2 regions of the Metabacillus sp. RB-C-LZQ-3-1 genome follow, and region 1 is predicted to be linked to the other one. Evidence: predicted binding sites of a transcription regulator. Region 1 holds the regulator's gene; the other holds the start of a gene.
The links. Region 1 encodes LexA, which represses DNA repair genes until DNA is damaged. Its sites were predicted from a motif close to CGAACATATGTTCG; they were not measured.

Region 1 (8,065 bases):
TTTCTTTTCATACCACCTAATAACCATATATAATAGAATCATTGCTGTTTATATCATAAAAGGATAAATGATATAATGTAAATAGCTTAATCTATTCAAAGAAAGGACAAGTTCTCGTGTCTAAACAAGAAATGCTTCAAATGATTGAAAAGAAACGAGCCGAGCTAATTGACATTGTCCTAAAAAATGGGCTGAATTCAAACATTTCAATAAAATATAGCCAGGAGCTTGATGTATTATTAACACAATATATAAAAGAAGATCATCCACATAAAAAGCAGGTTTGTTCATAAAAATGAAAGCACGTTTTACGTGCTTTTTGTTTTTTATTTTACAAATAACCAATTATCTTCGAAATTGACTCCTTAATGAAACCCTTTATCTTCATCCTCTAATTTCCATTAAACAAAATTTAACATAAAAAGTATCTTTAAATATGAATATTGTCTAAAGTTTAGACATATAATCTAACAACCTAATAGGAAGGAGGAAATACCATGAATAGTAGGATTTTCTTATTCCTTGCAACAATTTTCAGTGGTTTTGCTCTTATTCGAATACCTTTAGAAGATACATTTCTAGCAAGTATCGAACCTGTCACAACAATTATAGGTGTATTAGCAATTCTAATATTCTCACTTGTCTTAATTTATTATGGTGTAAGAAATTTGTTTAGTAAATAGTAAGTTAAGGAAGGCATCATTTTTGGTGCTTTCCTTTTTAGAGTTAACAATTAATATATACCTGATGCTATTAATTTTTATTAAACCCTCTATTTAAGAAAAAATTTGAACAAAAAAATTTTTGTTGATCAGCTGAAATGTTCTTGGTATCTCCAGAAAGTATCAATTTATTCAGTATTGTGCTATGCTTGAATCAGAAGTGAGGTGTCTAATTTGGCAGCATATAAAGCAAAGAAAAGTAACCTTAAAGAACTTTTAACCAAAAGTAACACTGAGCTTGATGTTCTAGCGGCTAATACCAATATTCCAATAGAACAATTACATGACTATTTAGAAAAAAAGGTCATGAACCTCAACAATGCAATGACGATTTCAAAAGCGTTAAATTGTACAATAGAAGACCTTTATATTTGGAGGGTTTCCGGAGAGTGATTGCATTCACTCTTTTTATTTTTAAAAAAATTAACCTTCAATAGTTCGTTAATAAGTAAATTAAGAAACCACAGTCATTTTGAAATAGTATTTTTCCTTAAATAGTAGAATTTTACGGTACTAAATTTAAATCAGCAGTTTGTTCACCTATAATAAAAGTATTTTGATGTTTCTCAGTTTTTCCATAAATATATAGCGGGACATGTTTATATTCCCGACTTTGATCCTCAACAGATAAAATCCATTTATTAAATTCCATTTTTCTTAAATAATGTGCCTTTGGGTCAAAAAAAGTTACAGGATTACCGTAGGGAACAACAACGGGTAATATCAAAGTAACAAACATTAAACTCTCCCTCTACAATGTTTTCCATATTGTATGCTGGTTAAAGCAAGAGTGGTCACTGCTATATATTATTTCCTTTGTATCTGTTCAGAAAATACAAAAAAACCACCATTCATTGGATTCGTTTCCAATAAAATAAGTGGTTTCGGATTGATCTAATGAAATAAAGCAAAAATAAGTAAAAGTTTCGAAGGGGAATTCACTTACGATAAATTTATTTATGAAAACTTATCAAAAATACATCTTCGATTAACCTTAAAACCTTGTTATATCAACGTTTCTTTTATTTTTGCATTTTGTTCATTTGAGACATCATTTGGTTGATTTTCTTCTGGGATGGTTTCATTCCCATTTGCATCATCATCATTTTCAGCATTTGTTCATTAATTGGTGGATTTTTCTTTAGGTAATTCATCATATATTTACGCGCAATGAAAAATCCTAGTGCAACTCCAGCAAGTAGTGCTAGAATGCCTACTAGAATAACAACCCATAATTCCATTGGTTTTCCTCCTTCGTGTTGTCTATCTTACAGTGTACTAAATCCTTTGCTATTATACAACATTTGAACTAAATTTCTCTATATTTTAGCCAAAATTTCTTTCTTTTATTGGGTTTAACCAACCATATCTTTCACCTTTAAAGTCCATAGCTAAAAAACAAGGATCAAACTTTCGTAATACTTCAAAGAATATTGTTTCTGCTTCAAAACTTCCATCAGATGAAAGCTCAAGATGTCGATTTTTTACAATGAGAGTGGCATTCCCTACGTTTCCTTTAAGAGCAATTTTATGTATATGATGGAACATTTGATAATCCGAACGGTTTGATAAATGCGTACCAAGAAGTTGATGTATAAATAATGCTGGGATTGGTTTTGTAATATAATGAATTTGTTTTTCGATCGTACTTCCATGAGCTGAACGAGCTGATGTCCAGTGAAAGTCTTGAAACAGATGGTAGATTTTAGATTCCCGTCCAAAGTAATGACTCGCAAACTCTTCTTCTATTAAATAAATATAATAGTGTCTCACCATTTCACTCTCCCCAACCATTCTATTTCTCTAATTATATAAGAAATCAAAAGAAATAATTGTCTTAAACTGGAGAGATAAGCCACTATTTTTGTCGAACGAATCTACTTATTTACAAATTCATAGAAAAGCGCGAGCGCCTTGGTTAGCCTAGGGCAAATAACCCCACTTTGTAATAAAAGGTGTTCTTTGCCTTCTATTACAAAGTCGTTAGACCCTGGAGGCTTTCGCTGTATTGCACTTACACATCCTGTGCGATCTAAGGCTAGGCGCTGGAGCTAGACTCTAAAACTAAGTGCAAAGAGTTTTAAACTAGCTTATCTAAAAAAATAAGAGGAGAAATAGATCTCTCCCCCCTGCTATTAATGAAGATCTTTTCTTCTCTCATTTTTAATTTTTTGAGGAGTTACATCATTTCCATTTGGATCAACAACTGTAACACCCTTTAGTGTACTTTTCATTGATGAACGAAAAGCTTGTAAATATTCTTTTCGCAAAGCTTGTTGTTCTGTCTTCTCTTTCTCTGTTAAGCCTTTTGCTTTTGATTTCTTTGATAATTCATTTATACGATCTATTTTAGACTTTGGTAACATATCAGTACTCCTCTCATAACTAGTAACTATTCTAATCAACAAAATGATAAGAAACTACAATCATGTTTTAGATTATTTAATATTTTGGTTTAATACCACAAATGTCATCATACTAAATTGAGAGGAAAATAACAACTGAATGAACATCAATGTCTCATTGAACATTACTATCATCTGAATTAATTTGAAGCTTTTCTACGTGTTCCTTATACCTCCTATGAACTGTTGCTTTGCTTACTTCGAAGCCGACACCTCTAAGGGTAGCAGCTATTTCATGAAATGTTAGCTTTTTATCTCTTAACTTAAGTATTTCTTCAATTGGTACCTCGATCTTCTCACGACCTCCACCTTGATCCTGGTTTTTTAAATTATTCTGAGGCTTAAATCCATTCTCAATAGCCCGATTCATCCCTCTTTTAATCTTGTAATTGATAAGTTTTCTTTGAAACTCTTCCACTGCAGCTAAAATATTCAATACCATTGAATCCGTTTCTGATAGTTCAGGTTCACCCTTTTCGTTTAGTGTGAATACTGTAGCTTCTAACTTTTTTATTTCGTGTAAAAGGGCAATTTTCGCGTGTCCTCTCCCTAATCTTGTATCATCTTGAACTAGAAGAACCGATGCCTTCTTATCTTTTAATAATGCAAGTGCTTCAATAATTCCATCACGGTCTACATCATAACCACTATGTCTATCTTCTATTACTTTTATCACGTCCATATTATGAGAAGCAGCTAATGATAGTAACTCTTCCTTTTGTCTCTCAATTGACGTGTCCTGCGTATCTTTCTCGGTACTTACTCGACAATAAACAACCGCCTTCATAAACTATCACATCACCTTAACCAAAAAATCTTACTATTTATTCACTAGCAATCTGATGAAATTGATAAATTTCTTCTTTTTGTACTGGGACAAAAACAATGTCTCCAGGTTTTATTGTAGTAGAATAAAGATTATTTTTTTCCTGAACCCATTTGACAAATTCTTGCTTTGAAATATTTTTATTCTCTTGGAATTGATCAGCAATTGTCCAAAGACTATCGCCTTCTTTAATTTCAACTTGATGATAATTTTCTAAGCTATCTGTTTTATTAGTGTAAGTAATTCCTACTGTTATTGCTAGTAGAACGACAAAAAAAGCTAGTATGTAAGATAATGATTCCCTTTTCATAATAACACCCCATAAGAATATTTGTTCGTATTTATAAACTCAGTATAGTACGAACAACTGTTCTAGTCAAGTGTTTTTTCGAACTTATGTTTGTATATATAGGTAAAAGATGCTATAATAAACATAAATTAGAGGATCCGAGGTGTCACAAAGGATGACGAAACTATCAAAAAGACAACAAGATATTTTAAGTTTTATAAAAGATGAGGTCCAAAAGAAAGGTTACCCACCTTCCGTTCGTGAAATTGGTGAAGCAGTAGGACTAGCATCAAGCTCCACAGTTCATGGTCATTTAGCTAGATTAGAATCAAAAGGATTAATTAGACGGGACCCTACAAAACCTAGAGCAATCGAAATCTTAGAAGAAGAAACATCCCATATCCCTAAGAACAATGTCATTAATGTTCCAGTAATCGGGAAGGTAACAGCAGGTCTTCCTATTACTGCAATCGAAAATGTTGAAGAATATTTTCCTTTACCAGATCGCTATGTTTCAGATGATGAACATGTATTCATGTTAGAAATTATGGGTGAAAGTATGATTGAGGCTGGAATTTTAGATGGTGATTTAGTAATCGTTCGCCAGCAGCAAACAGCAAACAACGGTGATATTGTTGTTGCTATGACAGATGATGATGAGGCAACATGTAAAAGATTTTTTAAGGAAAAAGATTATATTCGCCTGCAACCTGAAAATTCAACTATGGAACCTATTATTTTACGAAATGTTAGTATATTAGGAAAAGTAATTGGCGTTTATCGCACTGTACACTAAGTATTGAAGGATAAGCTTTTTTTATAGCAGCAAAAAAGCCTCGACAATTTGTCGAGGCTTTTTACTATTAATACATTGACATGTATTGCTCTCTTTCCCATGGGTGAACCTGTGTACGGAACATATCCCACTCGATTTCTTTTGCTTCAATAAAGTGCTCAAATAAGTGTTCACCTAAAGCATGCTTCATTGTGCTGTCAGCTTTTAATAAATCTAATGCTTGAGCTAATGTTGCCGGTAAATCAACGATTCCATTTTCAACACGCTCTTCTTTAGACATAACATAAATGTTACGATCAATTGGTTTTGGAGCATCAAGATTATTTTTAATCCCATCAAGACCTGCAGCTAATAAAACACTCATTGCTAAATAAGGGTTTGCAGCAGGGTCAACACTACGTACTTCAACACGAGTACTTAAACCACGCGAAGCTGGAATACGAATTAGTGGACTTCTGTTTTGTGCAGACCAAGCAACATAACAAGGTGCTTCATAACCAGGAACAAGACGTTTGTATGAGTTTACAGTTGGGTTTGTCACTGCAGTAAATGCAGGTGCATGTTTAATAATTCCTGCGATAAATTGTCTTGCAGTATCACTTAATTGCAGATCACCATTTGGATCAAGGAATGCATTTTCCCCTTTACTGAATAAAGATAAGTTACAGTGCATACCTGAACCATTAACACCAAATAATGGTTTTGGCATAAATGTAGCATGTAAACCATGCTTACGAGCAATTGTCTTTACAACTAGTTTAAATGTTTGAATATCATCACATGCTTTAATTGCAGAAGCATATTTAAAGTCAATCTCATGTTGTCCTGGAGCCACTTCGTGGTGAGAAGCTTCAATTTCGAAGCCCATTTCTTCAAGCTCTAGAACGATATCACGACGGCAGTTTTCACCAAGATCCGTTGGTGCTAAGTCAAAGTAACCGCCATTATCATTAAGTTCAAGTGTTGGCTCGCCTTTTTCGTCTAATTTAAATAAGAAGAATTCCGGCTCTGGCCCTAAGTTAAAATCAGTAAATCCAAGCTCTTCCATTTCACTTAGGATACGACGTAAATTATTACGTGGGTCACCTGCAAATGGAGTTCCATCTGGATTATAGATATCACAAATAAAACGAGCTACTTTTCCTTTTTCAGCAGTCCAAGGGAAGATAACAAATGTATCTAAATCAGGATATAAATACATATCAGACTCTTCAATACGGACAAAACCTTCAATTGAAGAACCATCAAACATCATTTTGTTATCAAGTGCTTTATCAAGCTGACTTACTGGAATTTCAACGTTTTTAATTGTTCCAAGAATATCCGTAAATTGTAAACGGATGTATTTTACATTATTCTCTTTTACTAAGCTCACAATATCTTCTCTTGAATATTTAGCCACCCTGAAAATCTCCTCTCCAATTTCAAAAAGTTATATTCAATTATTCATTGCTACTATATTAATGGAAAAATCTTGACATGTCACCATGTCTCAATGTAGGTCGATTAAAACGACCCGCCTGCATAAGCTCAGACTTAAGAAGTTTTCGTAATTCAGCATCACTTAAATCAGGTTTTTCAACTGTTTTAGGTTGCTCTTGTTTTTCTTCTTTATGTGAGCTTTTACGGGAGAAAATTTCCTTTATTCCCGCTAAGTTGACACCCTGTTCAATTAAATTACGAATCTCCAATAATTTATCTACATCGTTAAATGAAAATAATCTTCGATTGCTCTCCGTTCTAGCTGGAAAAATCAATTCATTTTCTTCATAATAACGAATTTGCCTTGCAGATAAATCAGTGAGCTGCATAACAATTCCAATAGGAAATAGGGGCATTGAGCGTCGAATATTATCACTCATGTTATTCGCTCCTTTTAGTTAACTGTTTTCATTATAACCTATGTAACATTATGTGTCAATTAAATGTCAGCTTACATAACATAGTTTCGTCATCTATTTTTGTAGTTAACTAACAATCGAGATTAAATTTTTGTCTATTAAAGAATCGACAGCTGAACAAACTGCAATTTTCACATGAGAGTATGTAAGTCCGCCTTGAACATATGCAACGTAAGGTGCCCGTAGCGGTCCATCAGCAGACAGCTCGATGCTAGCTCCTTGAATAAAAGTTCCTGCTGCCATTATGACATCATCCTCATACCCAGGCATATAGTTCGGGTATGGTGTTACATGTGAATTAATTGGTGATGAATACTGGATTGCTTGACAAAAAGCGACCATCATGTCTGGATCATCAAATTGAACAGACTGTATTAAGTCAGTCCTTTTACTGTTCCACATTGGGCTTGTCTTTAAACCCAATTCCTCTAAGAATGCGGAAGTAAATACTGCTCCCTTTAATGCTTGTCCCACTACATGCGGTGCCATAAAGAACCCTTGATACATCTCTTGCAAGCTATATAGAGACGCACCTGCTTCGGCTCCTATTCCCGGGGATGTCATACGAAATGCGCAGGCGTCGATTAAATCTTGTTTACCAACAAGATAACCACCTGTTTTGGCAAGTCCACCACCTGGATTTTTGATGAGTGATCCAGCCATTAGGTCTGCCCCTACATGACAAGGCTCCAGTTCTTCTACAAATTCACCATAGCAGTTATCTACGAAAATGACAATATCTTCTTTTAAGGATTTAACAAAATTAATCATTTCTTGAATTTCTGAAATTGTAAACGATGGTCTTGTGGCATATCCTTTAGATCTTTGAATTCCGATCATTTTTGTTTTATTGGTAATAGCTTGCTTTACTGCTTCATAATTTACTGCTCCATTTTCCTTTAATTCTACTGATTGATAATCGATTTGAAATTCTTTTAAAGAACCGATGCCACTTCCTCTTATCCCTACAATCTCTTCTAGCGTGTCATATGGCTTACCAGTGATATAAAGGAGTTCATCTCCTGGTCTTAAAACCCCAAACAATGCAATCGATATAGCGTGAGTACCTGAAATAATTTGTGGTCGAACTAATCCCGCTTCACCACCAAACACGTCTGCATAGACT
Region 2 (8,065 bases), on a different contig from region 1:
AAGTGATCAGATACTGAGACTGCTTGATCATCCTTGTTTTTCTTTGATTTTTTCAACTTCGTTGCCTCCTCTTCTCCACTGTCTTTATCAAATTATAGTAAATATATTTATAGAGATTCAAGTATATTCACTTCTGCTATTCATTGTATAATTTTCAAATTATATGCCACTTTAAAAATGTAGAAAGGAGCGATATTTATGGCTAAACAACGTGGTCAAAAAGGAAAACCGAATGCTGACACAACTAATAATAAAATGGCAGCTGAAGAAATGGAAAAAGCTATTCACCCAACCAAAAGACAAAATTCTCCCCAATAATTAAGAAGACAGGCAGCCCTGCTTGTCTTTTTTATTTATATTCTTAGTCTTACTTGGAAGTCTCCTTGTCGTTCATGTAAAATAATGTTGAGGTCATATTAGGAGGTAAACATGTGAAAAAAGTTTTTATTCCGTTCCTTATTCTTCTATCCTATATTTTGTTTATCGGTTTTATCTTCACTAATAAATTGATGTTTATAAAAAAGAAAGATGATAAGGAGATTATTGATCGCGATAGTCTATTTGGACTTTATAACCAACAAGAATATGATGCTCTTGAAAGAAGAGATTTCTCGATTGAATCTAAGTTTGGTTATTCAATAAAGGGCTCTGTTTTTGAACCCTATGCTACGAATAGATATATGATTATTTGCCATGGTGTAACCGTGAATCGACTAAACTCTGTGAAATACATGAATTTATTCCTTCAAAAAGGTTGGAATGTACTTATATACGATCATCGCAGACATGGAGAAAGCGGTGGTAAAACAACCAGTTACGGCCATTATGAAAAATTCGATCTTCAAACAGTTGTTCATTGGTTAAAAAAAGATATTGGAGACTCAATTGTTTTAGGTATCCACGGGGAGTCAATGGGAGCTGTTACAACTCTTCTCTATGCTGGAATGGTTGAAGATGGTGCAGACTTCTACATTGCAGATTGTCCTTTTTCTGAGCTCGAGGCTCAACTGCTTTACCGACTTAAAGTCGAGTTTAACATACCTAGTGTTCTTGTTATGCCAATTGCAAAGCCATTTGTGCGGCTTAGGGACCGCTACTCCATTAAAGGAGTCTCACCCTTACAAGCTATTCCAAATATTAAAAGTCCTGTTTTATTTATTCACAGTAAAGACGATGATTACATACCTGCTGATATGTCTAAATTACTTTATGAAAAGAAAAAAGGAGTTAAGAAGCTATTTATAGCTGAAAAGGGCTCACATGCCATGTCATATGCGGAAAATCGCGAGGAATATTCTAAAGTTATTGATGAATTTTTAGAAGACATAGGATTGTAAAATAACAAGAGGATGACTCAGGACGTTAATACTTTGAGTCATCCTCTTGTTAACGTTAACCTAGGATATCAGAAATATTCTCCATATTTGCTTCCATCCATTGGATAGCTGCATCAATTGTCGGAAATTCTTGTGCCTCAAATGACATTTCATCTTGAAGCAACCATACATCTTTTGTTTCATCATGAACTCCACCTATTGACCAATGCAAAAGGCTATAAGGATGGTTTTCATGTAAAAATGACACCCATGTTTTGTTTAATGCTACGTTTTTTATCGCGGTTAATCGGTCCTTCATCTATATTCAAGCTCCTTACTTTAAAAGTAAACTCATGCGTGGATTTAGAATTTGCGAAGGACTTTTTAACATGAAGCTTTTCGCTGTTTCATTATATGAAATCGTTAGTTGTTCATCCAAAAAGACCATTTTTGTTTTTTCTACTAATAGAGGTACGTGATTTGTTTCGATCCTTATATCACCTTGGTCCTGCTCCTCTACTAACCACAATGCTGTTACACCACTCATTACACATCCGCAGCCATCTGTATCGTATTTTAATTTTAATAATCTCTCGTTATTCTCATTAAGTTTGGGAGTTAACTGTTCTATCGCTTCTTTTGTAAATGTCACTTCCATGATAAATCTCCTTCACAACTTTATGAGCTTAGTTTACCACACACCGTTCATTCTTGCATGAAGATCGTTTCTACTACTTGTATAGAAAAGTAAGACATTCTCTATTTTCGTTTAACATCAACGATAGATAGAAGTGGTAACTCCAGTCTACCTCCAGTTTCTTCATCAACAATACGTAACGTATGCCGAATGGGATCTATATAGTGCACAAACCCTGAGCATGTATGGAGGAAATGGTCTTTATAATAAGTAAAAACAATCTCCATATGTTCCTCCATCGCCATGCAAAGTGTTTCGTTAAATTGCTCTAGCTGTTGTTCATCAAGTACTGGATTTTCTTGGTAAGTATCTTCTTCAGACCAATCTCTCAGCAATTTAACATGTTCGGGGAGCATCATTGATGTCCATTTGATATTCCCTCTATCTCGTATCATGTCTTTACCCCTACCTTCACTAGCACTATTTATTAAATTCTTTTGGATACCCTAATTGAACTAATGTATTTGCAATCTCTTGATATCCAAGATTATTCGGATGAATACGATCTCTTGATAAAAGCTCTTCTTGTCTGCCTTCGAATACCGTATAAATATCAACAACTCGAATCGTTTTGTTGTTATCAAAGCTTCTCAAATGTCGATTAAACAATCTAACCCACTTATCCGCTAATGCGACTTGTGATAACGGATTGTATAAATTAAGTAAATAAATGATAAATGGTACACCACAATCTTTTTTCAGCTCGTGAATCGTCGCCATTATTTTCATCATATTTCTATGACACTCTTTTACTGATTGTACGAGGTCTGTTTGATCTCCTGATTTAATAAAATCTTTACTTGCTTGGATAAGATCATTTCCACAAGCAGAGATCGTGATGATATTGGCACGATTCATTTTCCGATGTAATGGTTCACTTCTTACAATATCTAATACACCACTGCTCTCAATTCCCGATTTTGCAAAGATTTCCGTAAATATTCGTCTATCTAACGTTTTCTCTGTTAATCTCGCGTAGCGACCGACAAATCCGGGTGTTAAAAACGATGCTCCAACTCCTACCGTCAAAGAATCACCCAAAGCTATATATGATAAACACGTCTGATTAATTTCCACATGACCCCTCCCTTAAAACCAATAAGTCTATATACAATATTCAAAAGGAGGGGCATCGCAGCTTTTCCATTATTGAAATAAGCTAAAAGAAAAACTAACGAAAGTATAAACACAAATGCTGTTGTTTTCTTCCTATGCTTTATGGCCTCCAACAAGCTTCGCACGATGCTTCGCTGTTCCAGCAGGAGTATAGGATACAGCGCGTAAGATAGCATCCGAACCATATTTATGGCGAATTGAATCCATGACATACCCAAGCATTCGCTGATTTGTACGGTTTGGCCGAAATAAATCAAGCTGCATTTCACTATCATTCTCAATGTTTGAAAGAGTGATTGAAATTTTTCTCACCGTTTTGTTTGCATAAAATTTCTTAAATAATTGAAGACATGTTTCATAAATATCCATTGTGATATTGGTTGGCTCATCAATTGTTTTAGAACGATAAAACCCGCCTCCAAACTCATCCTGGCTATATCCAATTCCGAGACTAATTGTTCGACCGACCTTTCCATGCTGACGGGCTCTGCGGGCAACCTCTTCACTAATCTCTAATATGACATGCTTTACTTCTTCTGGATCTGGATAATCACGAAGTAAAATTTGGCTTTTTCCAAAGCTGATTTGTCCCTGCATGATCGGAGCACCAATTTCCGATAAGTCCACTCCCCATGCATGATAGTAAAGCTGGTTTCCCATTACCCCAAATTTCTTTTCAAGAAGCTCGAGGGGGTAGTTTGCAAGCTGTCCAACATTAAAAATCCCCATTCGATTTAATGTTTTTTGCACTCTTGATCCAATTCCCCACATTTCACTTAATGGCTCGAGCTTCCAAAGCTTCGTTTTCACATCATCGTATGTCCACTCTGCTACACCTTTCTTTTTTGCTTCAGTATCTAGACAAACTTTAGCTAGCAGCATGTTAGGACCAATGCCAATTGCACTCGGAAGATCAAATTCACGCTCCATATCATCGCGAATTTTATTTGCGATGATTTGTGCATCTCCCCAAATATGTTCAACACCACTTACTTCAATGAAGCTTTCATCCACACTATAAGTATGAATTGCATCCTTTGGCACATAGCGGTGAAACAACCTTGTTAATTCTGTTGAAATCCTGATATACACCCCCATTTTGGGATTCACAATGGTGATACGAGGGTCATTTGGTACTTCAAAGAGCCTTGAGCCTGTTTTAATTCCAAATTCCTTTTTTAATCGTGGAGAAGCTGCTAAGACAATGCTCCCTTGTCGCTCCTTGTCACCTACAACAGCTAAATAACAAGTTAGTGGATCTAATCCAAGTAAAACGGCAGCACAGCTTGCATAAAAGCTTTTCATATCAACGCAAAGAATCTTTCGTTTCGGCAATTGATCGTAGTTTTCAATCATAGCCATTTCCTCCAAAAAGAATATATGTTCGTATTTAATATATTCTTTATACTAAGGGAATATACGTTCGATTTCAATGGTAGTTTTCACCATAAAAGCAACAAAACTATGGTTTGCCAACAATCGAAAAATCCAAGCAAAAATTGTATACTACCGGTAGTGAGGTGGACAATGGAAGACAAAATATTAATAAAAATGCTTAGAAAAAGCTTTCTACAATATGGCCGAAATCTTGACGAAGACCCACTTTCAGAAGAGGATTCCATTTACTTAATCAAAAAAATCCAGGTCGACAAAACCGAAGAAAGTGAATGGTATGAGGTTGTTGAAGATGTTGTTTATAGCTATATAACTAATCAGGAGTAAAAAATAAGAGCCTATGCTTATAGGCTCAAAAATATTAATAACAAACAAGAATTTGTCTTGTAAAGCTCCCTTTTTTAGCAACACATCTATCTGCAATAATAAAACCTGCGCTTTCAATTAAAGAATCAATTGTTTCAATTGTAATAACAACGACTTTTCTGGCAAATTCCCGTGCATTTTGGAGCATTTCCAGCTGTACTTCAGGCTCTAAAACAGAGCAAAGATTATAAGGCATATCAATAATGGCAACATCATAGAGCTCTGTCACATCGCGCATGTCTCTCAAGATAACCTTTCCTTTGTAACCAAAATGAGCAATATTTTCACGAGCAGGCTGGGTAACAAGAGGATTTAAGTCACTTCCTTCGATATCGATCCCCATCGATAATGCTTCTATCATAACAGTTCCGGCTCCACAGCAAGGATCAATAACCTTTTTACCCGTTATTGTTGGAACAGCAATGTTTACAACCGCCCTTGCAACCCGTGTACTTAGAGCTGTCGAATAATGATTAGGCTTTTTTTGATGGAATAACCAAATCGATTCACTTTTTATATAATTTCCAAAAAACCAATGATCTCTTCCCTTTATAACAGCAAATAATAGATCAGGTTTTTGTAAATCAACCTGCCCTGACAATTGTAAGCCAATTTTCCGTTCAATCTTACGTCTTCCTTCAAAACCTATTTTTTGAAGACCAGTAGTATGAGTATGTTCAATGAATATAACTTTAAACGTCTTTTCAACCTTAAATCCACTCACATGCTGAACAAGCTCATCTAAACTATTTGCCTTATAAATCACATCAATTCTTTCTTTGATAAACGGACTTCGGCGAGGATCAATTCGTACGGAGCTTTCCAGTATGTTAGTTTCTGTGTGAAACCCAAATAACGAGCGCATTTCTAATTGACATAAGGAAAGCTCATCTTCATGACATGAAAATGTATAGATGTGAGTTTGTTTCTTTTCAACCAAGCGATTTCCACCTTTATGTTTTCTTTTCTACTTTTGATACTTAGTAATCCCCTGCCATTCGTGAGCTAATATACTCATCTCCCATAGACTCCAATATTGATTCCCTATTTTTCGGCATTCACGGAGTAATCCTTCCTTTTTAAACCCTGCTTTTTCATAGCAGGCGATAGCAGATGTGTTAAAATCAAAAACCCCCAGGCTGACTCGATGCAAATTTAGCTGCTCGAAGGCGATTTTCAACAATTCGCTCACCATCAAATAACCAATTCCTTTTCCACGAACACGCTGATCCCCAATTAATACTTTTCCAACTCGAGCAGATTTATGTTCTCTATCAATATTCGTTAAAGCAATGTGTCCGATCACATCTCCTGTTTCTTTTAATAAAACACTATAAACCAATGTATTTGACATATCAAAATTAGCGTTCTCTATGTACTTTTCAATCTGCTGCTCTGACAAAGGAAAGCGAAAAGTCGGTCCTGCCCATTGAAGAAGAAATTCTGGTGTATTGATCCAACTCATTAATATCGGTATATGGCTACGGTCAAAATAATGTAATTCTATCATAGAAACAACTCCTTTTTCCTAAGTTGTATTATCCCTCTTTCATTATAACTAAAACCTTCATAAAATTAGGGAAAAAGAAAGGACATAATGCGTAGCACTATGCCTATTTCTTAAAAAATGCATTTCCTGCCAGTTTTTCAAACAGCTTCGGCATGATTTGATATAGTGTACTGCCAGCATTCATCCATCCTGGCAAATTAATTTCGCGCCTTGGAGTAAGCATCGAAGCAACAATGATGCGTGCAACCTTATCAGGGTCAAGCATCCAGCGTTCTACATTTTTTACATAACTTCCTTCCCTATCCGCAATATCAAAAAAACTTGTTTTAATCGGACCAGGGTTAACTGAGGTGACAAAAATATTATGATGCTTCACCTCCATGCGAAGGCTGTTTGTAAATCCTAATACTGCATGTTTACTTGCAGAATAAAGGCTTGATTTAGGCGTAGCAATTTTACCGGCTTGTGATCCAATATTAATGATATGCCCTTTTCTTCTTTCCACCATTGCAGGAAGCACCATTTTCGTACTTGCAATTAATCCAAAAACATTTACCTCAAACATGTTCTTCATTTCATCAAGTGAAGAATGTAATACTTCACTAAAAATTCCGAACCCTGCATTATTTACGAGAATATCAATATGTCCAATATCTGATTCGATTAATGAAAATACTCGTTGAATTGAATCAAAATCCTGAACATCTAGTGAATAATAGTAACAGGACACACCATAATCGTTCTTTATACGTTCAGAAAGTTTCGCTAAAAGGTCTTTTCTTCTAGCAAGTAAAACGACATGTGCCCCTTGCTTGGCGCATTCGATTGCAATCTTTTCTCCAATTCCGCTAGAAGCACCTGTAATCGCAACATAGCAGCCTTGTATACGTGAATTCAAATGGATCCCCCTCACCGTTCAGCAGCATAATATAAGTGTGTTTCTTTTGTTTCATCGATTTTAATTTGACCGATTTCATCTAAATAGTCAAGCTGTCCGACAGTTTCTGATATTGTCAACATAAGCTGTTTAACGTAAATAGTAGGAAAAAGTGTTTTGCATACGTCAAAAGCGGTCATAGGTTTATTCTCTAAAAATCCACGTACTATTTCCGCCCTTTCCCTCTGTTTTTTCAAGCGATATGTAATAAGATGATGAGCTTCCGTAATCATTTCTCCATGACCTGGATAAACAGTAGAAAGCGGTAAATCTAATAACCTTGTAAGAGATCGGTTTAGCTGCAATTGTGGTTTTGGCCGATCAATCATATCTTTTACCATCGGAGGCTCTAATAAAGGATTGGGTGAAATATCTTTTAATAAAAGATCTCCTCCGATTAATACTCCGGACTTTTCATGATATAAAACAATATGACTTTGTGCATGACCTGGTGTTTCTAAAACAATCCAACCAGGAAGTCCATCAATTGTCATTCCCTCTCTGATAAAGTACTTCAGCTCACGATTACACGAAAACTTTAATGGTTCGTTTATGGTTCTAATATAAGGAAAAAATACATCGTCTAGTCCAAACTTTAAAAATAAACGATTAAAAAAGTTTGTCTGGTTTTGCATAAATTGTGGATCTTTATTCAACCAAGGTTGAGTAAAGGGATGACCATAGATTGGCAATTCTCGATCAAAGTAATCTAGCATGCCAACATGATC

Region 2: a site for LexA is predicted at 4,503-4,516, ahead of AC4GZ8_RS09210 (Y-family DNA polymerase). Genes of this name have one in related genera too.

What each region holds. Positions count from the first base shown of each region.
Region 1 covers NZ_JBZFLI010000002.1:124,399-132,463, reverse strand. Annotated here, with positions in the region: gene AC4GZ8_RS04025 (aspartyl-phosphate phosphatase Spo0E family protein) at 132-293, shown strand; gene AC4GZ8_RS04020 (hypothetical protein) at 498-683, shown strand; gene AC4GZ8_RS04015 (helix-turn-helix domain-containing protein) at 897-1,115, shown strand; gene AC4GZ8_RS04010 (hypothetical protein) at 1,228-1,461, opposite strand; gene AC4GZ8_RS04005 (YneF family protein) at 1,745-1,963, opposite strand; gene sirA (sporulation inhibitor of replication protein SirA) at 2,049-2,498, opposite strand; gene AC4GZ8_RS03995 (DUF896 domain-containing protein) at 2,858-3,088, opposite strand; gene AC4GZ8_RS03990 (YneB family resolvase-like protein) at 3,243-3,914, opposite strand; gene yneA (cell division suppressor protein YneA) at 3,952-4,263, opposite strand; gene lexA (transcriptional repressor LexA) at 4,418-5,038, shown strand; gene glnA (type I glutamate--ammonia ligase) at 5,106-6,440, opposite strand; gene AC4GZ8_RS03970 (MerR family transcriptional regulator) at 6,499-6,900, opposite strand; gene AC4GZ8_RS03965 (methionine gamma-lyase family protein) at 7,006-8,065, opposite strand, start outside.
Region 2 covers NZ_JBZFLI010000004.1:337,179-345,243, reverse strand. Annotated here, with positions in the region: gene AC4GZ8_RS09240 (YqkE family protein) at 1-56, opposite strand, end outside; gene AC4GZ8_RS09235 (alpha/beta hydrolase) at 432-1,337, shown strand; gene AC4GZ8_RS09230 (DUF2552 family protein) at 1,393-1,635, opposite strand; gene AC4GZ8_RS09225 (iron-sulfur cluster biosynthesis family protein) at 1,651-1,974, opposite strand; gene AC4GZ8_RS09220 (YolD-like family protein) at 2,076-2,408, opposite strand; gene AC4GZ8_RS09215 (GDSL-type esterase/lipase family protein) at 2,434-3,090, opposite strand; gene AC4GZ8_RS09210 (Y-family DNA polymerase) at 3,223-4,485, opposite strand; gene AC4GZ8_RS09205 (YqzH family protein) at 4,657-4,851, shown strand; gene AC4GZ8_RS09200 (TRM11 family SAM-dependent methyltransferase) at 4,886-5,830, opposite strand; gene AC4GZ8_RS09195 (GNAT family N-acetyltransferase) at 5,858-6,400, opposite strand; gene AC4GZ8_RS09190 (SDR family NAD(P)-dependent oxidoreductase) at 6,504-7,298, opposite strand; gene AC4GZ8_RS09185 (MBL fold metallo-hydrolase) at 7,310-8,065, opposite strand, start outside.